Regions from separate parts of the Paraburkholderia sp. GW821-FHT02A12 genome, predicted to be linked through region 2. Evidence: riboswitches for the same ligand, from Rfam matches in the RefSeq annotation. Region 2 holds a riboswitch; each other region holds the start of a gene.
What was found. A riboswitch is a leader RNA that binds a small molecule or an ion and turns the genes downstream of it on or off. The one in region 2 is predicted to bind cobalamin.
Positions count from the first base shown of each region.

Region 1 (7,142 bases), on a different contig from region 2:
TATCGAGGCGAGAAGATGGTGAAATCGATACTGATCTGTGCCGCGCTGGCCGCGGCGACTCTTAGCGGTTGCACGGGCCTGAACGCCGACGTGCACACTGCGAATCCGGCCGCCGCATTGCAAGGCGAACGCACCTATACGATCGCGCGCATGCCGTCACAGGACGCCAGCGCGGATCATCCGCAATTCGAAGCCTTGCTGCGCGATGAACTGACGAGGCATGGTTTCGTCGATGCGTCGGCGCAGCAGGCGCACTATCTGCTGTCGATCGCCTATGCCACGCGGCCGGCCACGGTGGGCGTCAATGCAGCGGATTGCGCGGCAGGCGCGTGCGGGCGTCCGGCCGAGCCGCCGGTCTCGCTGTTCGGCGGGCGCGCGTATCAACACTCGTTGACGCTGCGGTTTTTCGAGCGGGCGAACGGGCATGAAGTCTACAAAGTCAGCGCGATGAGCAGCGATCGCGATGCCGATCCGCTGCACGCTATGCCGACGCTCGTGAAAAGCGCGTTGGCGAAATTTCCGTTCGGCGCGCCATCGGACTGGCGCGTGAAGCTGCGCGCCGATCAGGCGGGCGGCGTGCCAGACGTGGTATCGGTGAAGCCGGTCGTACAGTAGAACGCAGGCGCTATTCCGGCGCTTTATCGTCCGGCCAGCGGTTTTCGAACACGCAATCGGCGAGCGGCATGCGGCTCGCCCAGCGTTCGGTTTCCAGCATCGGCTCGCTGTAAAACTGATCGACGTGGCCGAGGCACAAGATCGCCACCGGCCGTGCACCTGCGGGCATGCGCAGCTGCGAGCGCACCGTGTCGACGTCGAAGAGTGACACCCAGCCCATTCCCAGTCCTTCCGCGCGGGCGGCGAGCCACATGTTCTGGATCGCGCACGCCACCGAGGCGAGATCCATCTCCGGCAAGGTGCGGCGTCCGAAGATGTGCCGCTCGCGGCCGTCCATCAGCGCCATCACCAGTAGTTCGCCGCATTCCAGCATGCCTTCGACCTTCAGCTTCATGAACTCTTCGCGCCGCTTGCCGAGGGCGTCGGCGGTGGCGAGCCGTTCGCTTTCGACGGTCTCGTGCAACGCGGCGCGCAAGGCCGGATCGGTGATGCGCGCGATGCGCCACGGCTGCATGAAGCCGACGCTGGGCGCGTGATGCGCCGCGTCGAGCAGCCGTTGCAACACGGCGGGATCGACCGGGTCGCGCACGAAGTGGCGCATGTCGCGCCGTTCGTAAATTGCGCGGTAGACGGCTTCGCGCTCGGAGTCGTTAAAAGGCTTCGCCATTGAACAGGGCGGCCGTGAAGGCCGGGTTGGAGGGCCAATAAGCGTGCATGTAAGTCGCGACGATCGAGCCGGCGCGGAACACCGCCTCGCCGGGCGCGTCGCTGTGCGGGCGGGTGGCTGAACGCAATGGCGTCAGCGGCGTCGTCAGCTTCGAGTAGTGAAAGGTGTGGCCGGTCAGCGGGCCGTGCAGGCCGTCGATCTGCTGCATGCCGAGCGCGGTGAAGCGCGTTTGCATCGTCGCGTGGCCGGGCAGCAGGCCGAGCATCGGCGCGCTGGCGCCGTTCGTGTCGGTAAGCTGATCGAGCAGGTAGAGCATGCCGCCGCATTCGGCGACGACCGGTTTGCCCGCTGCCGCGTGCGCGCGGATCGCCGTGGCGCTGCGCGTGTTGCCGGCCAGCGCGGCGGCGTGCAGTTCGGGATAGCCACCCGGGAGGTACAGGGCGTCGGTCTGGTCCGGTAAGGCATCGTCGGCGAGCGGCGAAAAGTATTCGACGTGCGCGCCGAGTGTTTGCAAGAGCGTGACGTTGGCCGGGTAGATGAACGAGAACGCCGCATCGCGTGCGATGGCGATCCGCTTGCCTTCCAGAAGGCGCGGCAACGCTTCCTGGACAGCTTCGCCGAATTCGACCGGCGGCGGCAATTCAGCCAGCGCGGTTTGCGCGAGCGCATCGGCGGCTCGATCCAGGCGTGTGTGCAGATCGTCGATCTCCGCAGCTTGATGCAGGCCGAGATGGCGGTCGGGCAACTCGATTTCGTCGTTGCCGGCGATGTAGCCGCACCAGCGCATACCGGGCGGCAGCGATTCTTCGAGCATCCGCGCGTGCCTTGAAGAACCGACGCGATTGGCGAGCACGCCGTAAAACGGCAGTTGCGGCCTGAATTGCGCGAGACCGAAGGCCACCGCGCCGAAGGTCTGCGCCATCGCCTTCGCTGAAATCACAGCCAGTACCGGCACGCCGAATACGGTTGCCAGATCGGCGCTGCTCGGCGTGCCGTCGAACAGGCCCATTACGCCTTCGATCAGGATCAGATCGGCTTCGGCCGCCGCTTGCGCGAGCAGATTGCGGCATGCCGCTTCGCCCACCATCCAGAGATCGAGCGACAGGACCGGCGCGCCGCTGGCTTGCGCCAGTATCATCGGGTCGAGAAAGTCGGGACCGGTCTTGAACACGCGCACACGCCGCCCCAGCCGCCGATGGTAGCGCGCCAGACCCGCGGTGATCGTGGTCTTGCCTTGACCCGAAGCCGGCGCGCTAATGAACAGGGCGGGGCACGCCCCGAAGGAAGTCCCCTTGGGGGGCGCGGACATCGCTTAGAACTCCACGCCGCGCTGCGCTTTCACGCCTTGCTCGCGATACGGATGCTTGACGATGCGCATTTCGGTGACGAGGTCGGCGGCTTCGATCAACGCGTCCGGCGCGTGACGGCCGGTCACCACCACGTGCAGCATTTCCGCACGCGCGTTCAGGACGGACAGCACTTCGTCGAGCGGCAGGTATTCGTACTTCAGCACCGTATTCAATTCGTCGAGGATCACCATCTGGTAGTCGCCGCTCTCGATCATGCGGCGCGCTTCGTCCCAGCCTTTGCGCGCGGTGGCGATGTCGGCGTCGCGGTTTTGCGTGTTCCACGTATAGCCGTCGCCCATCGTGACGAAATCGCAATTGGCGATTGCGCCGAGGAAGTCGCGCTCCGAGGTATGCAGCGCGCCTTTGATGAACTGCACGACGCCCAGACGCATGCCGTGTCCGAGCACCCGCACGGCCATGCCGAACGCGGCTGTGGTCTTGCCTTTGCCGGTGCCGGTGTTGACGATCAGCAGACCTTTTTCGACGGTGGCGGCGGCCTGCTTTTTCTCGTGGCCTTCGCGCCGGCGCTCGGTCATGCGCTGATGCGATTCGGGATCGGTCTTCATGGAAGGTCCTGTTCGTTGGAGTCGTGGTGGGTGGGGTCGATGCCGGCGTGAGCGGTCGAAGCGATCGCTACGGTGACGCCGTCGAGTATGGTTTTGCGCACGATGAGGTGCGCCCCGGCTGCAGCGGATTTCGAACCTGCGGCCAGCAACGCGCAGGGTTCGCAGACGCCGTCCACGCCGAGATGTTCGCGTGTCGCCGCCGAAGGTTCAGTCTCCGCCACGGGCAAGGCGGCAATCTGCTCGCGGCTGAACAGTTTCAACGGTAGCGCGTGCCGTGCGCAGAATTCGAGCAGACCCGCTTCGTGGGCCTTGACGTCGATGCTGGCAACTGCGCTGATTTCATCGTGTGTATGAGTGCCGAGCGCCGCGCGCACGGCTGCCTCGATCTGTTCAGCCGAGCTATGCAAGCGGCAACCGATGCCGACCGTCAGCGTTTTCATCGCGCCCCTGCTGCGTTGGCATTCGCCGCGGCCCGCGCGAGCGCCAGCGACGCCACCCCGCCGATCACCACGATCGCCGGCGAGCCAAGACCGGCGCGCGCGACTGCGTCGGCCAGGCCGCCAAGTGGCGCGAGCGCATGTCTTTGTTCAGGACGTGTCGCGGATTCGATCGCGGCACAGGGCGTATCGGCGCTCATGCCTGCCGCGAGCAACGTGCCGGCGATATCGTTGAGCCGCCGCATGCCCATGTAGATCACCAGCGTCATCCGCGTCGCGACGAGCGCCGCCCAATCCGGCTCGCCGCTGCCGGCGCCGTGTCCGGTGACGAACACCACGCCCTGCGCGTAATCGCGATGCGTGACCGGAATGCCGATCGCCGCAGGCGCCGCGATGCCCGCCGTGATGCCGTTGACGACTTCCACCTCGATGCCCGCCGCATGCAGCGCCTGCTGCTCTTCGCCGCCGCGGCCGAATACGAACGGATCGCCGCCCTTCAATCGCGCGACACTGCGCCCGGCCTGCACATGTTCGAGCATCTGCGCGACGATGTCGGCCTGCGGCGTCGACGGATGCCCGCCACGTTTGCCGACATGAACGACCAGCGCGTCGGCGCGCGCGAATTGCAGCACTTCGGGATTCACCAGATCATCGACCAGTACCACGTCGGCCTGCGCCAATGCGCGCGTCGCCTTGAGCGTCATCAGTTCGACGTCGCCGGGGCCGGCGCCGATCAGCCACGCGCGGCTCATCGCGGCGTGCATGGCGCGCCCCATGTCGTGACAAGTGGAAACAGGCGAGCCATGCAGACGGCCCAGGCGGAAATAGAGCTCATGCGGTGCGACAGATTACGCACAACGGCAACGCCGCTCGCCGCAATTTCATCGAAATCGCAAGCGGGCGTTCGTATTACGTCGTGCTTCAGCGCCTTCACATCCGTCCCTCGCGGATTCAGGCGGCCGGCGGCGTGACATTCGCCGCCTCCGCGTCTGGCCGGTATCCGGGCTGGCGGCCTCATGCGCTTTGCCTTCCCGTCCTGAATCGTCAGACAGTGGCATCGAAAACGCATGCGCGGCGCGACAGGATTGAACCCAGCGCCGCAGGTCGCTTACCGTTGCGGGGACAGCACAGGTTGAGCGCAATCGAGCGCGGCCTGTTTCCCGTTTAACTGCACATGCGAACGCATGTGCGGGCACCAAACGCGCGCATACGATAGCACACGGCGGGCCGCGCCGGCGCGCGCGGCAAGACCCCGGCGCGGCCCGCGCTTCCTGTCGCGCTTCCTTGACGGCGCGGGGCCGCGGGCCTACACTCGCACGCACTTTGGTGCTCGTGTGCGCGCTCGTGCGCATGCAGTTAAACGGGAAACAGGGCGCCCGCCTGCTATGGACCGGGTCAACCTGTGCTGCCCCCGCAACGGTAAGCGAAAAGCGGCGCCTGGATGAGTTCTCCAGCGCCGCGGAGCCGGCTTCGATGTCCACGCGCAAGGCCGCGTCGGCATATGACCACTGGGCGAGAAATCACTCGCGCGGGAAGGTGAAGCGGCGCTTTCGCCAGCCCGGATACCGGCCAGAATATGACGGATGAACGCCGCGGGGATGCGGCGGCTCGTTCATGACCTCGTTCTCTGTTGCCGCGGCAACGCCGCTTTTCGTCCCCGCTGTCGTATCTGTGTTCCGTTTTCGTGTTTGCCTGCCTGGCGCTGGTTTGTCCTGGGCTCGAGCGCATTCGGACCCGAACCCGACCCGAACGGACCCGGACCGCCGGCGTGTGAACGCGCAACTTCTTCGGATGGACCCAACGATGCAAACTCAAATGCGCAGGATTCCCGTCACCATCGTGACGGGCTTTCTCGGCAGCGGCAAGACCACGCTGCTGCGGCATATTCTTCAGCATGCGGGCGGCAAGCGCATTGCGGTGATCGTCAACGAGTTCGGCGAACTCGGCATCGACGGTGAAATCCTCAAGGGTTGCGGGATCGGTTGCGATGAGAACGGCGTCGAAACCGAGGGGCAACTGTATGAACTCGCGAACGGCTGCCTGTGCTGCACAGTGCAGGAAGAGTTTTTCCCGGTGATGGAAAAGCTCGTCGAGCGCCGCGAGCAGATCGATCACGTGCTGATCGAAACCTCCGGTCTTGCACTGCCTAAGCCGCTGGTGCAGGCCTTCAACTGGCCGCAGATCAAGAGCAGCTTCACCGTCGACGCGGTGGTGACGGTGGTGGACGGCCCCGCCGCGGCGAGCGGCCAGTTCGCCGACAACCCGCTCGCTGTCGACGCGCAGCGCAAGGCCGATCCGAATCTCGATCACGAATCGCCGCTGCACGAGCTGTTCGAGGATCAGCTGTCGGCGGCCGATCTGGTGATTCTGAACAAAACGGATTTGCTCGACGATGAACAGCAAACCGCTGTCGAGACCGCGATCCGTGAAGAGATTCCGCCGCAAGTGAAGATCGTGCGCGCACAGATGGGCCAGCTCGATCTGCACGCGTTGCTCGGCCTCGAAGCCGCCTCCGAAGAAACGATCCACTTGCGCCACGACCACCACGGTTCGGCCGACGACGCCGATCACCATCACGACGAATTCGATTCCGTCGTGGTGCACGCGAGCGCGCCGTCGCGTGAAGCGGTGATCGCCGCGCTGCAAGGGCTGGTCGAAACGCATACGATTTACCGCGTCAAAGGTTTTGCGGCGTTGCCGGGTGCATTGATGCGGCTCGTGATTCAAGGCGTGGGGCGCCGTTTCGACAGCTACTTCGATCGTCGCTGGCAAACTGGCGAAATCGGCGAAATCGGCGAGGGCCGGCAGAGCCGCTTCGTGCTGATCGGCGAGGACCTGGATCAGGCTACGCTGCAACGCGCGTTCGATGCTGCACTGGGCGCTGCATTGCGCGTTGTGTCGAGCGCCGAACCGCAACAGGCGTAATCGATCATGCATCTGCTGCGCACTACGCCGGGCGGTTTTGTCGACGATACGCAGGGCGTGATCCGTATCGATCAGCAGCCCGCCGATATCGTGGTGCTCAGCTCCGCCGATACGACGCTGTCGCTGCTCGCCAGCGTGTTTCCTCGTTTGGGTGCCGATTTCCCAAGCGTGCGGCTCGCGAATGTCACTTATTTGCGGCAACCGGCGTCGGTCGATTTCTATGTCGAGGACGTGCTGCAGCATGCGCGCGTCGTGGTCGTGGATCACCTCGGCGGCGAGGCGTACTGGCCTTATGGGATCGAGCAGGTGGTCGCGCTCGCCGGGCGCAGGAAGCAGACACTGGCGATGTTCTCCGGCGATTTGCAGGAAGATCCGAATCTGCTTGCGCGCAGCACGGCGGATGCCGAACTGTGCCATCAGCTATGGCGTTATCTGCGCGAAGGCGGCGCGCAGAATGCCGAGGCGTTCCTGCGCTGCATTGCGTATCGCGCAATCGGCTGGGGGCATGAACCCGCACCGCCGCGCGCGTTGCCTGCCGCAACGCTCTACCATCCCGAGCGCGATACGCCGACGATGGCCGACT
Region 1 is NZ_JBWKWA010000002.1:1,940,184-1,947,325, forward strand. It holds gene AC07WT_RS30105 (DUF4136 domain-containing protein) at 16-615, shown strand; gene bluB (5,6-dimethylbenzimidazole synthase) at 626-1,282, opposite strand; gene AC07WT_RS30115 (cobyrinic acid a,c-diamide synthase CobB) at 1,266-2,591, opposite strand; gene cobO (cob(I)yrinic acid a,c-diamide adenosyltransferase) at 2,595-3,197, opposite strand; gene AC07WT_RS30125 (cobalamin biosynthesis protein) at 3,194-3,637, opposite strand; gene cobA (uroporphyrinogen-III C-methyltransferase) at 3,634-4,386, opposite strand; cobalamin riboswitch at 4,609-4,849, opposite strand; cobalamin riboswitch at 4,942-5,222, shown strand; gene cobW (cobalamin biosynthesis protein CobW) at 5,438-6,559, shown strand; gene cobN (cobaltochelatase subunit CobN) at 6,566-7,142, shown strand, end outside.
Region 1: another riboswitch for cobalamin. It lies ahead of cobA (uroporphyrinogen-III C-methyltransferase); the one in region 2 lies ahead of AC07WT_RS04475 (TonB-dependent receptor domain-containing protein).

Region 2 (7,142 bases):
TGGTGCCGCAATCGCTGCGTAATCTGCGCCGCACCGGCGTCGTGTACCGGCCGCTCAGCGAATCGGTGCCGGCGATCGAGACCGGCCTCGTCTGGCGCACGGCGGAGGTGAGCCCGGTGTTGGCGGGCTTCATCGAGATCGTGCGCGCGCATGCGGCCACCGTCGAGCCATATGGCGCACCGCGTACGTAGGTCTGCCGCGAACGCATTTCACGCCGAACCGTCCAATGCTTGCGCTGCACGATGCGCACGCCGCGCGCTACTGGAAAATCCGCTTCTGAACCTGAACTGCCCATAACAACACGATGCTCATTCACCCGAATTTCGACCCCGTTGCCATTCATCTGGGGCCGCTCGCAGTGCGCTGGTACGGACTGATGTACCTCGTCGCGTTCATCGCGGCGATCGTCGTCGGCCGGTTGCGGCTGCGTTTGCCGTACGTCGCCGCGCAAGGCTGGACCGCCAAAGATATCGACGACATGCTGTTCTATGGCGTGATCGGCACCATTCTCGGCGGACGGCTCGGCTACGTGCTGTTCTATAAGGCGAGTTTTTATTTCGCGCATCCGCTCGACATCTTCAAGGTGTGGGAAGGCGGCATGTCGTTTCATGGCGGCTTCCTCGGCGTGACGCTGGCGATGGTGCTGTTTGCGTATCAACGCAAGCGCTCGTGGCTGCAAGTCACCGATTTCGTCGCGCCGATGGTGCCGACCGGGCTTGCGGCGGGACGCCTCGGCAACTTCATCAACGGCGAGCTGTGGGGCCGTGTGACCGATCCGTCGGCGCCGTGGGCGATGCTGTTTCCGGGCGCCGCGCCTGATGACGCCGCTTGGCTCGCCGCGCATCCGCAGCTGGCCTCGCAATGGCATCTGAACGAAGTGTTCGCTCAATATCACATGCTGCCGCGCCATCCGTCGGAGCTGTATGAGATCGCGCTCGAAGGCGTCGCGCTGTTCTTCGTGTTGTTCTTTTTCTCGCGCAAACCGAAGCCGACGGGCGCGATTTCCGCGGTGTTCCTGATCGGCTACGGCCTCGCGCGCTTCACCGTGGAGTTCGCGCGCGAACCGGACGATTTCCTTGGGCTTCTGGCAATGGGACTCTCGATGGGCCAGTGGCTCTCGCTGCCGATGATTCTCGCGGGCATCGTGATACTGGTGTGGGCGTATCGCCGCGCGCGCCGTGAACCAGCTCAGACGGTCGGCGCGAACTGATCGCTACGGTTTGTCGTTTGTGTGGTTCCATGGTCATGCGCGCCGTGAAGCGGCGCGCGCGGTCGGCGCGAACTAACGCTACGCTTTATCGTAGCCAATAAAAAACGCCACGGCATGCCGCGGCGTTTTTTTTGCAGTAGTACGTGCGGCGTAAAACGCGTTATTTCATCTGCACCGAACCTGACACATTGACCGTCACCGTGGACGTGCCGCCTTCGATCGGCACCGGCGCCGAGGCCTTCGCGTCGGCGCTCATCGCACGTGCGCTCATCATCATCATCGGGCGCGGCATGATGCCGTTGCGCCCGACGTTGACCTCGCGGATCGAATAGCCGCTGTAGCCGAACGCCTGTGCCGACGAAGAAGCCTGCTCGCGGAACGACCTGATCGCTTCGCCGGTGAGCTTCTGTTCGGCGGCGCGCTGCGCTTCAGGCGACAGCGAGAATTGCACGTTGCCGACCTGCATGATCGATGCCATCTGACCCGCGAGCTTCGACGCGGCGGCGAAGTCGTGCGATTCGAGCACGATTTCCGTGCGGCCGCGCCACGCGGAAATACGGCCGTCGCGATCGGTTGACGGATAGATCGAGAACGAACCCGTGCGCGCGGTCACGCCATTCACGCCCTTGGCTTTTTGCAGCGCCGAATCGGCGCGCTGATTCAGCGTTGACGTGAGTGCCGACGGATCGCTCGCTTCCTGCTCATAAAACAGCGTGATATCGACGACGTCTTGCGGCACTTCCGCGCTGGCCTGCGCATTCAGCGACAGCACGCCCGAGGGCTGATATTGTGTCACGCCTTGCGCGCGCGCCATGGCCGGCGTCAATGCGAGGGCGGCAGGGGCCACGCACACGAGAGCGAGTGCGAGGGCACGTGCAGTGTTTTTTGTCATTCCCGGACTCCTTGCTTGAACAGGTTATGCGCGATTGGAGCAAATGCGCTGCAATGGCACGGCGTTTGCGTGTCCATTTGCGAGTCCGTTAGGCGCTTGTAACCTCGGCTTGGTTCCCCAATTTGACGTTGTTTCAAGGTCGGGTCCCGGTTTGCTCCTGCTTTGCACGCGCGGCAGTGACAACGTACCGCACATACACATGCAGCTTCAAACAAGCCGCTTCGTGATGAAACGCCATTCGGCTTCGGTCACCGGCGTGATCGACAAACGGTTGCCCTTCGCCAGCACGCGCATGTCCGCGAGTTCCTCATGCTCGCGCAACGCGGCAAGCGGGATCAGAGGGATCCTCTTCTTGAACACTACGTCGACGAGCAGCCAGCGCGGCGTTTCCGGCGACGACTTCGGGTCGTAGTAGGGGCTCTTCCTGTCGAACTGCGTCGGATCCGGATAAGCCGTGGACGACACCTCGGCGAGCCCCGCGATGCCCGGTTCGGGGCAGCTCGAGTGATAGAACAGCACACCGTCGCCGACCTGCATCATGTCGCGCATGAAATTGCGCGCCTGATAGTTGCGCACGCCGGTCCACGGCAGCGTGCGTTGCGGTGCATTGGCGAGATGGTCGATGCTTGCTTCGTCCGGTTCGGACTTCATTAGCCAGTAGCGCATGAATCGAATTGAACCTTAAGAAGGTGAAGATGCGAAAGAAACCGGAGGCCCAAAGAAAAACGGCACCGAACCGAAGTCCGATGCCGTTCTAAATAAGGTCCCCGCCTTAGCCGCTAGGCCGGCATCCTGAACCGGGGGTTCAGAATTGGTCGCAGTTAGCAGCACTTCGGGTACATCAGACAGAGTGACGCGCACACCCGTGCTACAAATTTCCACAACCGTGCACATGGCATTGGTTCAAGGAATATATGACCTTGGCGAACCAGGCAGGGAAGCTAAACCGATGAAGCTAAAACGATGGAACTCAAACGTTCGCGCGAGTCTTTGCTCATGCACTCCGCTTGAATCCGCGGCCGATTTCAGGCACGGCCACTAGACACTTACTGCATGCTGTACTGCTGAATCACAGTACCTAGCTGTTCATTCATTTGACGCATTGTACGCCGGATTTCCTCAGCGGGAAATGCTTCTCCGTGTCTCACGCTCGTTTGCAGCTTAAGCAGTTCCGATGCCAGCGACAGCGCAGCCATGACGGCAATGCGATCCGTGCCGCGCACGTTGCTGTGATTGCGGATCTTCGACATTTCAGCGTCTACGCGTGCCACCGCTTCGAGCAGCGCCGCTTCGGTTTCCGGCGAGCAGGCGAGACGATACGGCACGCCGAGAATCGATACTTCGATCTGCTTCGTGGTCATGCATTTTCTCCGTGGCGGGTGGCGGCGCTGTCCGCTTCGACCTCGTGTTGCTCGGGTTCGAGCAGATCGAGCTGATTGTCAGGCTCGGCCTGTGCGCGTGCCCGCGGCAGTTTTTCGAGAATCGCATTCAGGCGCACCTGTGCGTCGTCGATCTTTGCCGACAGCGCGTCGCGTTCCGCTTGCAGCGTATCGCGTTCCTCGCGCAGCAACGCGAGTTCGGTACGCGTGGCTTCCGCTTCAGCGCGCGTTCGGGCGAGCTGCTCTTCGAGCGCGAGCCGCGCTTCATTGTGGCGCTGGCTGATCGCAATCAGCTTGCCGATATTTTGTGAGAGTGATTCGAGTTCGGTGAGCATGTGCTGCGTCCTCTAAAGACATCGCATTTTAGCGCGGAATGTCGCAGGTTCCGACAATTGTCTCGTTTCGAGACGTAACAACCTCGCTTTGTGCAGGCTTTTATCGGCCTTATGACGAAAAACTGCGCCTGCATCGGACAATAACCTGCACTTAACAGAACGGATCGAGCAAGGATTAACCATTCTTGACGGGCCTCGAGGGCGCTCCTAAACTGGCCGCACTTTGGTGCCCGCGCGTGCTTTTCGACAGGGCGCGCAGTTAAACGGGAAGCAGGGCGCGACGTTCGCCTGAACGCGCCAGCCTGCGCTGCCCCCGCAACGGTAAGCGACCGCATGTCGTCATGCAAGTCGATCCCGATCGCGTGTTCGAAGCTGAACATACGAGTGTGCCACTGCGCGTCACGCGTGAGAAGGCGGGATCGATGTGTCGCCAGCCCGGATACCGGCCAGAGGGAGAGATTCGTCCAGCGCAGATTCATAGCAAGCGCGGGCGTCTCGTCACGCATCGTCCACCCAATCGTTGGTGTTGATCGACGGTGTCCGAGTCGATTCGGTCAGCCTCGGCGCACCGCAACTTGCGCAGATTCCGCTCGATCAGGTCGACCACGTCGAAGTGGTGAACGGCAATGGGTCCGCGTCATACGGCTCGGGCGCGATCGGCGGCGTCGTGCAGGTGTTCATGAAAGACGGCGGCGATCATCCGCCGCGTTTCAATTTCTCGGTGGGCTACGGCAGTTATCACACGCAGACGCAACAGGCCGGCGTGAACGGCGCGTTGGACAAAGACAGCAAGACCACCTTCAGCATCTCGCTCGCGCGCTCGAAAGGCGACGGCTTCTCATCGCTCAAACCAGCCCAGGCGCCCAACGCAAATCCGAATCCGAACGGCTATCTGAACGAGAGCATCTCCGCCTCGCTGCGCCACAAGTTCAATGACAAGTGGGACGCAGGCATCACATATTTCCAGTCGAACGGCAACAATAGCTACGACAACGCGTACGGCGTGCCGACCGATCTGAACAACCTCTACACCAAAGTGCGGCAGATGTCGGTGTTCGCCAGTGGCAAGGTGACCGGCTGGTGGACCACCCACTTCATCGTCTCCGAAGGCGACGATCGCAGCGTGTCGAACACCAACGGCATCTACAACGGCCGCTTCGATACCGACAATCGCCAGTACACATGGCAGAACGATTTCGCGCTCGCCGCGCAGCAGAAGCTGCAGGTCGGCTACGAGCATCTTGATCAGAGCCTCGATTCGGATACGTTTGCGGCGCCCGACCGGCATGTGAATTCGGGCTTCGTCGGCTATAGCGGGCGCTTTGGGTGCAATCAGATTCAGGCCAACGTACGGCGCGATCAGTATTCCGATTTCGGCGCAGCGAACAGTTACTATCTCGGCTACGGTTTCGACATCGCCGAGCATTGGAAGGTGAGCGCAAGCTATTCGGATGCGTTTCGCGCGCCGAGCTTCGACGATCTGTACTATCCGATCAGCGGCAATCCGTCGATCCAGCCGGAGCGCAGTCATTCGATCGAAGCAGCGTTGCAGTATGCGTCGAATGCGCTGGGCGTGATGCGCCTGAGCGCGTTCCAGGCGCGCTATTCGAATCTGATCGACTACCATCAGGTGACGCCCGGCATCTATCTGGCAGCGAACGTCGGTCATGCGAAGGTGCAAGGGCTCGAAGGATCGTGGAGCGGTCATGTCGGCAGGACGGATGTGCGTGCGTCGGTGACGCTGCAAAATCCCGTCGACCTCGACAGCGATGTCGACCTTGTGCGGCGTGCGCGGCGTTTCGCGTCGCTAGCGGTGAATCGCAGTATTGCGGGGTGGCGTGTCGGCGGCGAGTGGATCGTCAGCGGCGCGCGCGACGATAGCAGCGGCAAGCTCGGCGGTTACGGTGTGGTGAATCTGTCCGCGCGCTACGACATCACGAAAGCGTGGTGCGTGGCTGCGCAAATCCAGAACCTGTTGAACAAGGACTATGAAACGGCCTACTCGTATAACTCGCCGCGGCGCGGTGCGTATGTCACGGTCGGTTGGCAGCAGCAGTGACGGGTGCGCCTGCGTGAGATCGTGCGGATGAACCGCGGCTCGGGTCCGAGGGTCGCGACGGCGATGCCCATCATGAGCGCGAAGCGTGCGGCCGCGATCTGGCTCGCGCTCGCCGTGCTCGCGCTGATCGTGCTGATGGCGTCGCTCGCGCTCGGCAGCGTGCCGCTCGCGCCCGCGCGCGTGCTGGCGGCGCTCGTGCCTTCGCCCGCGGCATCGGCGGATCTCGCGAGCGAAATCGTGCGGACATTGCGTCTGCCGCGCGCGCTGGCCGGCTTCGCGTGCGGCGCGCTGCTCGCGTTGGCCGGCGCGCTGTTGCAGGTGCTGCTGCGCAATCCGCTGGCCGAGCCATACGTGTTGGGCGTTTCGGGCGGTGCGGCGACTTTTGCGCTGGTCGCGATGATCGCCGGTTGCGCGTGGTGGATCGTCGATGCCAGCGCGTTCGCGGGCGCGTTCGTGTCGATCCTGCTGGTGCTCGGTCTTGCGCGCCGCGAGTTGTGGCGGGGCGAGCCGCAGGACACGTCGCCGCGCTTGCTGCTGACCGGCGCGGTGATCGCGGCCGGCTGGGGCGCCGTCATCACGCTGCTGCTCAACCTTGCGCCTGACAATCGTCTGCGCGGCATGCTGTTCTGGCTGACCGGCGACCTCAACGGCGGCGCAATGCCATGGGCCGCGCTCGCCGCGCTCTTCGTCGTGCTGATCGCGATCTTGCCCGCTGCGCCGCGGCTCAATGTGCTGCTGCGAGGCGATGCGGCCGCGCAGGCGCTCGGCGTCGCGGTGATGCCGCTGCGCCTGCGTGTCTATCTGGTGGCGTCGCTGGCGGCGGCCGCGGCGGTGACGACAGCGGGCACCATCGGCTTTGTCGGCCTGGTGGTGCCGCATATGCTGCGGCTCGCGTTCGGCAACGATCAGCGCATGCTGTTGCCGGCCGCCGCGCTCGGTGGCGGTGTCGCGGTGATGGGCGCCGACCTGATCGCGCGCACGGTCATTGCGCCGGCGCAATTGCCGGTCGGCGTGATTACCTCGATCGTCGGCGTGCCGGTGTTTTTGTGGATGCTGCTGCGCAGGCGCCGATGATGCAGGCACACCACTCCGCCCATGCCGCGCTCAGCGCGCAACGCCTGACGTTGCGCGCCGGCTCGCGAACGCTGCTCGATGCGTTCACGCATACGTTCTACGCAGGCGAGATCTGGTGCGTCGCCGGCCCGAACGGTGCGGGCAAGACGACGCTGATCGCGACGCTCGCCGGCCTCTCGCATCCGGCGGCGGG
Region 2 is NZ_JBWKWA010000001.1:987,829-994,970, forward strand. It holds gene AC07WT_RS04440 (LysR family transcriptional regulator) at 1-191, shown strand, start outside; gene lgt (prolipoprotein diacylglyceryl transferase) at 305-1,210, shown strand; gene AC07WT_RS04450 (SIMPL domain-containing protein) at 1,371-2,102, opposite strand; gene AC07WT_RS04455 (EVE domain-containing protein) at 2,310-2,768, opposite strand; RNA gene ssrS (6S RNA) at 2,863-3,044, opposite strand; gene AC07WT_RS04465 (cell division protein ZapA) at 3,149-3,463, opposite strand; gene AC07WT_RS04470 (ATPase) at 3,460-3,816, opposite strand; cobalamin riboswitch at 4,024-4,281, shown strand; partial or broken gene AC07WT_RS04475 (TonB-dependent receptor domain-containing protein) at 4,313-5,875, shown strand; gene AC07WT_RS04480 (FecCD family ABC transporter permease) at 5,903-6,949, shown strand; gene AC07WT_RS04485 (ABC transporter ATP-binding protein) at 6,946-7,142, shown strand, end outside.

Region 3 (7,142 bases), on a different contig from region 2:
GATACGCGCGAGATGCCGCACGCCGAGGTGAATCGCCATCGTCGCGCGATGCCTCGCCAGGTCGCCGAGTTCCTCGCCTTCGGGCATCGCCGTTTTGCTCGCGTAGCGCGTGAGGATCAGCGTTTGCGAAATGCCGGGCAGCGTGAGTTCGCAGCCGAGCGCCGCCGCACACGCGGCGGTCGCGGTCACGCCGGGCACGATCTCGTACGGAATGTTCAGTTCGCGCAGTCTGCGGATCTGCTCGCCAATCGCGCCGTATAACGACGGGTCGCCCGAGTGCACGCGCGCCACGTCCTGGCCTTTCTCGTGCGCCGTTTTGAGCAACGCGACGATCTGATCGAGGTCGAGTTCGGCGGTATTGACGACCTGGTCCGCGGCATGACCTTCCAGCACGGCGGCCGGCACGAGCGAGCCCGCATACAGGATCACCGGGCAACTGCGCACGAGGCGCTGCCCTTTCACCGTGATCAATTCCGGGTCGCCGGGACCCGCGCCGATAAAAAACACCGTCATTCCATACTCCGTGATTCATTCGGTCGGCACGTCATCGACGCGCCGTTCAGGAGGATATGCGCCGCCATGCGCCGAGCAACTCGGCCACGTCGCCGAATTCGCGATCGGCTGCGGGCAACTCGGGCCGCCGCAGCATCACGACCGGCAGGCCGCGTTCGCGCGCGACTTCGAGTTTCGCTTCGGTAGCGCTGCCGCCGCTGTTTTTGCTGACCACGACGTCGAACGCTTCGGCGCTGAAAAGCGCGCGCTCGCCTTCGAGCGTAAATGGGCCGCGTGTCGCCAGAATCCGCGCGCGCACGTTGCCTTCATGTGGATCGAGACAGCGCACGGTCCAGAACTGATGCGGCGGGATCTCGTCGAGATGCGCGAGCGGTTCGCGCCCCAGCGTGAAGAGCGGCCGCTTGAACGCGGCGAGCACCGCGGTCAGTTCGCGCCAGTCGTCGACCATGCGCCAATCGTCGCCGTCTTGCGGATGCCAGCCCGGGCGGCGCAGCGCCCAGCACGGCACCCGCGCGGCACGGCTCGCTTGCATGGCATTCGCACTGATTTGCGCGGCGTACGGGTGGGTCGCGTCGATCACGAGGCCAATGCGTTCCTGTTCGATGTAGCGCGCCATCCCCGCACTGCCGCCAAAGCCGCCGACGCGCACCGCACACGCCAGATCGTCCGGCACCTTGCCGAGCCCGGCGAGACTGTACACGTGATCGGGCCCGAGTTGACGCGCGATCTTCAAGGCGTCGCCGGTGCCGCCGAGCAGCAGGATGCGCATCATCGCGCGGCTCCGATCAGATTGCCCTGGCGGTCGATCGCGAACATTTCGACGGCGACCTGCGGCGGCACGATATCGCGCGCCACCGCGAGCGCATGCCGGCAGACGATATCGCCGAGCGGCACGTTTTGCGCACGCGCCAATGTCGCCGCCTGCTGACTCGTATTGGCCGCGCGGATCGCCGCCTGCAAGGCGGCGTCCGCGCCATGTTCGGACGCCCACACGGCCAGTTGCGCCAGATCGATGCTCGAATTCCGGCTATGCAGATCGAGATGCCCCGCGGCCAGTTTGCTGAGCTTGCCGAATCCGCCGCAAATGCTCAGGCGTTCGACCGGCGCGCGCTTCATGTGCTTGAGCACCGCGCCGACAAAGTCGCCCATTTCGATCAGCGCGATGTCCGGCAGGCCGTAATGCGCGCGCATCGCGTCTTCGCTGGCGTTGCCGGTGCAGGCCGCGAGATGCGTGTAGCCGTTCGCGCGCGCGACGTCGATGCCCTGCTGGATCGACGCGATATACGCCGAGCACGAGAACGGCCGCACGATCCCGGTAGTGCCGAGAATCGACAGGCCGCCGAGAATGCCGAGACGCGGGTTCATCGTCTTCAGCGCGAGCTCTTCGCCGCCTTCGACGCCGATCGTCACCTCGAAACCGCCGCCATATGCGTGTTCCGCGGCCAGATCGGCGAGATGCTCGCTCATCATCTTGCGCGGCACCGGATTGATCGCCGGTTCGCCGATCGGCAACGTCAAACCCGCGCGCGTCACGGTGCCGACGCCCGGTCCCGCATGAAAACTCACGCCCGGTTCGGCGCGCAGGCGCACGCGGGCGAACACGATCGCGCCGTGCGTCACGTCGGGATCGTCGCCCGCATCCTTGACGGTGCCGGCTTCGGCGCCGTCGGCGGTCAGACGGCAGAACACCAGCGGCATCGGCACAAGCTGGCCCTTGGGCAACACGATTTCCGCGGCCTCGCTGACGATGCCCGTGAGCAGCAGACGCGCCGCCGCGAGCGACGTCGCGGTGGCACAACAGCCGGTCGTGTAGCCGCTGCGCAGCCGCGCGGGTTGTTCGGGTGTTTCGTCGCGCATTACGGTTGCCGATGCTTGTGGCGCGCGGCATCGCCGGCGGGCCTGGTCACGTCGAGCAGCGTGATCGGCAATGCCTGACGCCAGGTGTCGAAGCCGCCGAGCGGTTGCGCGTCGGCGAGCGCAATGCGCGTGAGCGTGCCGCCATGCTGGGCGCGCCACGCCATCAGCGCCGCCTCGCCTTGCAAGGTCACGGCATTGGCAACCAGCCGGCCGCCCTCACGCAGGCGCGCCCAGCAGGCATCCAGCACGCCCGGCACCGTCACGCCGCCGCCGATGAACACCGCATCCGGCGCCGGCAGTCCGTCCAGCGCTTCAGGCGCGCGGCCCGCCACGAGTTGCAGACCCGGCACGCCCAACGCATCGCGATTGTGTTCGATGAAACGCTGGCGCTCCGCATGCCGCTCGATCGCGATCGCGCGGCACGCCGGATGCACGCGCATCCATTCGATGCCGATCGAACCGCTGCCCGCGCCGACATCCCACAGCAATTCGCCGGGCGTGGGCGCGAGGCGCGCCAGCGTGATCGCGCGCACGTCGCGTTTGGTCAACTGGCCGTCGTGGCGAAACGCGTCGTCGGGTAAGCCGCAGGTCAGCGGCAAACGCGGCGCGCCTTCCGTGGCGCGGCATTCGAGCGCGATCAGATTCAGCGCCGCCACGTCGCCCGCCGGCCATTGATCGGCACGGCCGTCGATCCGGCGTTCCAACTCGCCGCCCAGGTGTTCCAGCACGATCATCCGGGTCGCGCCGAAGCCGCGCGCGTTCAGCAAGCCGGCGAGCGCCGCGGGCGTGCCGCCGTCCGCGCTCAGCACGAACGCACGCGCGCCGTCGTGCAGATGGGCGTTCAGCGTCGCCAGCGGCCGGCCCACCAACGAGACCGTCGCGACGTCCTGCAAGGGCCAGCCGAGCCGCGCCGCGGCCAGCGACAGCGACGACGGCGCCGGCAACACTCGCAACTCGCCGGCCGGCAGCTGCCGCGCCAGCGTCGCGCCGACGCCGAACAGCATCGGGTCGCCGCTCGCCAGCACGCACACGGGGGTGGCGCGCTCCGCCAGCAAAGGCGCGAGATCGAACGGACGCGGCCACGCGGCGCGGCGCGCGCCAAGTCGCGCGGGCAGCATCGCCAGATGGCGCTCGCCGCCGTACACCACCGACGCTTCCAGCAAAGCGCGCCGCGCGGGCCGCCCCAAGCCGGCGAAGCCGTCATCGCCTATGCCCACCACGGTCAGCCACGCCGACATGCATCCATCCTCATTCCGTATCTTCAAATAATGCGCTGTGCCACGCCGATCAAAGCGTCCAGCCTCGTTGCGCGGTTCGAAAAAAGGCATAATACAGCCGCCGGTGCCCTTCGGGGCCGAAGAGGGAACACAGTGCCACTGTGGCTGCCCCCGCAACTGTATGCAGCGAGTCCGCCTGCGCTCCGCGCCACTGGTTCGACCGGGAAGGCAGCGGCGGACCGTGACCTGCCAGCCAGGAGACCTGCCGGCGAGATTGTTCGTGCCAGCCTGCATCGGGCGGGGTGTACCGATGCCGCAGCCACGCCCGCTTTGGGCGGGTTGCCCGGGCCGTCGCGCGACGCTAAACCCGGTGTCCGTCTTGAATCACGCTGCGCCCTCCGCTGCTTTATCTACCGCTGCCGTTGCGCCGCGGCCTTCGGCTTGTCCGGGGCTGTTGCGCATCGTCGCCGCACGCGACGGCGGGATTTGCCGGATCAAATTGCCCGGCGGCGCATTGAGCGCCGCGCAGGCTGCCGCGATCGCCGAGGCGAGCGAGCGGCACGCCGCCAGCGTGATTGAAGTGACCAACCGGGCGAATCTGCAAGTGCGCGGCGTGCGGGCCGGGCACGAAGCGGCTTTGATCGAGGCTCTGGTGGCAGCCGGTCTCGGGCCGGCTCCGGCGAGCAGCGGCATGGATGCGGCGGCAGTATTGTCAGCATGCGCCGCTGACGATATCCGCAACGTGATGGTCAGCCCCGCTGCGGGCCGCGATTCGTCCGCGCTGTACGACACCACGTCGCTGACCGCCGGGCTTCTCGCGCTGCTGCAAAGCGAAGCGCGTTTTGCGGCGCTGTCGCCGAAATTCGCGTTGCTGCTGGACGGCGGCGAGCGCCTTGCGAGGCTCGACCATCCGCATGACGTCTGGCTCGCGGCGACGTCGGCGAGCGACGGTGTGCGGTTCGTCTTTGGCCTGGCGGGATGTCCGCCTACGGCGGCCAATGCGGCGGCCGCGCACGCGGCCGTGCACGCGGCTGGCGACGGCTCGTTCGGCGCGTCGCCAGACCCGGTCGCGACCGGCACACGCGCCCTCGCCGCCGTCTTGCCTTCGGAAGTCGTTCAGCTGGTCCGCGCGCTTCTGCACACGTTCCTCGATCTGGCCGCCGCCGGCGCCACGCGCATGCGCCATCTGCTCGCCACGCATTCCGCCGACGCGGTATTGCAGCGTGCCCAAACGTATGCCGATTTCCCGCTGTCGCGCGACGCGTCGCTCGCCGACTGGCATCGCGGCGCGCCCGCCGATGCCGCGTCGCGGCTCGGCGCGCACGCTCAACGCGTGGCGGGAATGTGGCACGTGGGCGGCCAGCCGCCGCTCGGACGCCTCGACGCCGCGACGCTGCGCGGCCTCGCCGCGCTAGCGCGCCAGCACAGCAACGGCACGCTGCGCATGACGCCCTGGCAAAGCGTGCTGCTGCCCGATATCGCCTCGAAGGCCGTGCCGGCCGTGCTTGCCGAACTGGAAGCATTAGGCCTTGCCTGCGATCGCGCGCAGCCCATCGCACGTTTGATCGCTTGCGCCGGCTCGACCGGCTGCGTAAAAAGTCCCGCCGACACCAAAGCCGACGCGCTGCGGCTAGCCGCCCGCCTGCCCGACGGCGTCGACGTCCATCTGAGCGGCTGCCCGCGCTCGTGCGCGGCCGCGCATTGCGCGCCGTACACGTTGCTGGCCGTGGCGCCCGGCACCTACGACCTGTATCGACGCGACGCCTCGCCGGACTTCGGCCGCTGCGTCGCGCACCAACTGACGATCGAGCAGGCCGCCGACATGCTCGAACAATTGGCCCGGAGCCCTTTAGATGCTTGATTACATTCGCGACGGTCAGGAGATCTATCGCCAATCTTTCGCGACGATTCGTGCCGAGGCCGATCTGTCGCGGATCCCCGCCGACCTCGAGAAACTCGCGGTGCGCGTGATCCACGCCTGCGGGATGGTCGACGTGATCGACGATCTGGCTTTCTCCGCGGGTGCAGGCACCGCGGGCCGCACGGCGCTGGCGCAAGGCGCGCCGATTCTGTGCGACGCAGGCATGGTCGCGCAAGGCATCACGCGGGCGCGCCTGCCCGCGAACAACGAAGTGATCTGCACGCTGACGCACAGGGACCTGCCGTCGCTGGCGCGCGAACTCGGCAACACGCGATCGGCCGCCGCGCTCGAACTGTGGCGTCCGCATCTGGCCGGCAGCGTCGTCGTGATCGGCAATGCGCCGACTGCCCTGTTTCATCTGCTTGACATGCTCGACGCCGGCGCGCCGAAGCCCGCGCTCATCCTCGGCTTTCCGGTCGGCTTCGTCGGCGCGGCGGAGTCGAAAGCCATGCTTGCCGAAGACAGCCGCGGCGTGCCCTACGTGATGGTCCACGGACGACGCGGCGGCAGCGCGATGGCCGCCGCCGCCGTCAATGCGCTGGCTACGGAGGTCGAGTAAATGAGCGTGCAAGGACGTTTGTTCGGACTCGGGGTCGGCCCCGGCGACCCGGAATTGATCACGCTGAAAGCGCTGCGTCTGCTGAAGGCCGCGCCGGTGGTTGCGTACTTCGTCGCGAAGGGCAAAAAAGGCAACGCGTTCAGCATCATCGAAGCGCATTTGCACGACGCGCAACAGCATCTGCCGCTCGTCTATCCGGTCACGACCGAAGCGCTCGAACCGCCGCTGTCGTATGAAGCGATCATCGCCGACTTCTACGACACCGCCGCCGAAGTCGTCGCTGCCCATCTCGACGCAGGCCGCGACGTCGCGGTGATCTGCGAAGGCGATCCCTTTTTCTACGGCTCGTACATGTATCTGCACGACCGGCTCGCCGCGCGCTTCGAAGCCGAAGTGGTGCCGGGCGTGTGCTCGATGCTCGGCGGCGCAGCCGTGCTCGGCTCGCCGCTCGTGTATCGCAATCAAAGTCTGTCGGTGCTCTCCGGCGTGTTGCCCGAAGACGAATTGCGCCGCCGTCTCGCCGATGCCGACGCCGCCGTCGTGATGAAACTCGGCCGCAATTTCGACAAGGTGCGGCGCGTGCTGGGCGAACTCGGTCTCGCGGATCGCGCGCTCTACGTCGAACGCGCGACGATGGGCAACCAGCGCATCGTGCCGCTCGCGGAAGTCGATCCGATGGCGTCGCCGTATTTTTCGCTGCTCGTGGTGCCGGGGGAAAAATGGCAAGGATGACGCCGCCCGCGATCGTGATTCTCGGCACGGGCGCGCTGGCGACCGCGCGGCGCGTGCAGGCGCTGTATGCCGGCGCGCAGGTGCACGCGTTGCAAGGGCGTGTCGAAGCCGACGTCTCATATGCCGAACTCGGCGCGCATCTGCGCGAACTGTATGCGCGCGGCGCGCCGATCGTCGCGCTGTGCGCGGCCGGCATCGTGATCCGTTGCGTCGCGCCGCTGCTGTCGAACAAGGGCGTCGAGCCGCCGGTGCTGGCCGTCGCCGAAGACGGCAGCGCGGTCGTGCCGTTGCTCGGCGGACTCGCGGGCGTCAATGTGATGGCGCGCGAAATCGCTGCGGCGCT
Region 3 is NZ_JBWKWA010000002.1:2,262,075-2,269,216, forward strand. It holds gene cobM (precorrin-4 C(11)-methyltransferase) at 1-513, opposite strand, end outside; gene AC07WT_RS31610 (cobalt-precorrin-6A reductase) at 560-1,285, opposite strand; gene AC07WT_RS31615 (cobalt-precorrin-5B (C(1))-methyltransferase) at 1,282-2,370, opposite strand; gene cbiE (precorrin-6y C5,15-methyltransferase (decarboxylating) subunit CbiE) at 2,370-3,608, opposite strand; cobalamin riboswitch at 3,693-3,871, shown strand; gene AC07WT_RS31625 (ferredoxin-like domain-containing protein) at 3,958-5,448, shown strand; gene AC07WT_RS31630 (precorrin-8X methylmutase) at 5,441-6,067, shown strand; gene AC07WT_RS31635 (precorrin-2 C(20)-methyltransferase) at 6,068-6,799, shown strand; gene cobJ (precorrin-3B C(17)-methyltransferase) at 6,796-7,142, shown strand, end outside.
Region 3: another riboswitch for cobalamin. It lies ahead of AC07WT_RS31625 (ferredoxin-like domain-containing protein); the one in region 2 lies ahead of AC07WT_RS04475 (TonB-dependent receptor domain-containing protein).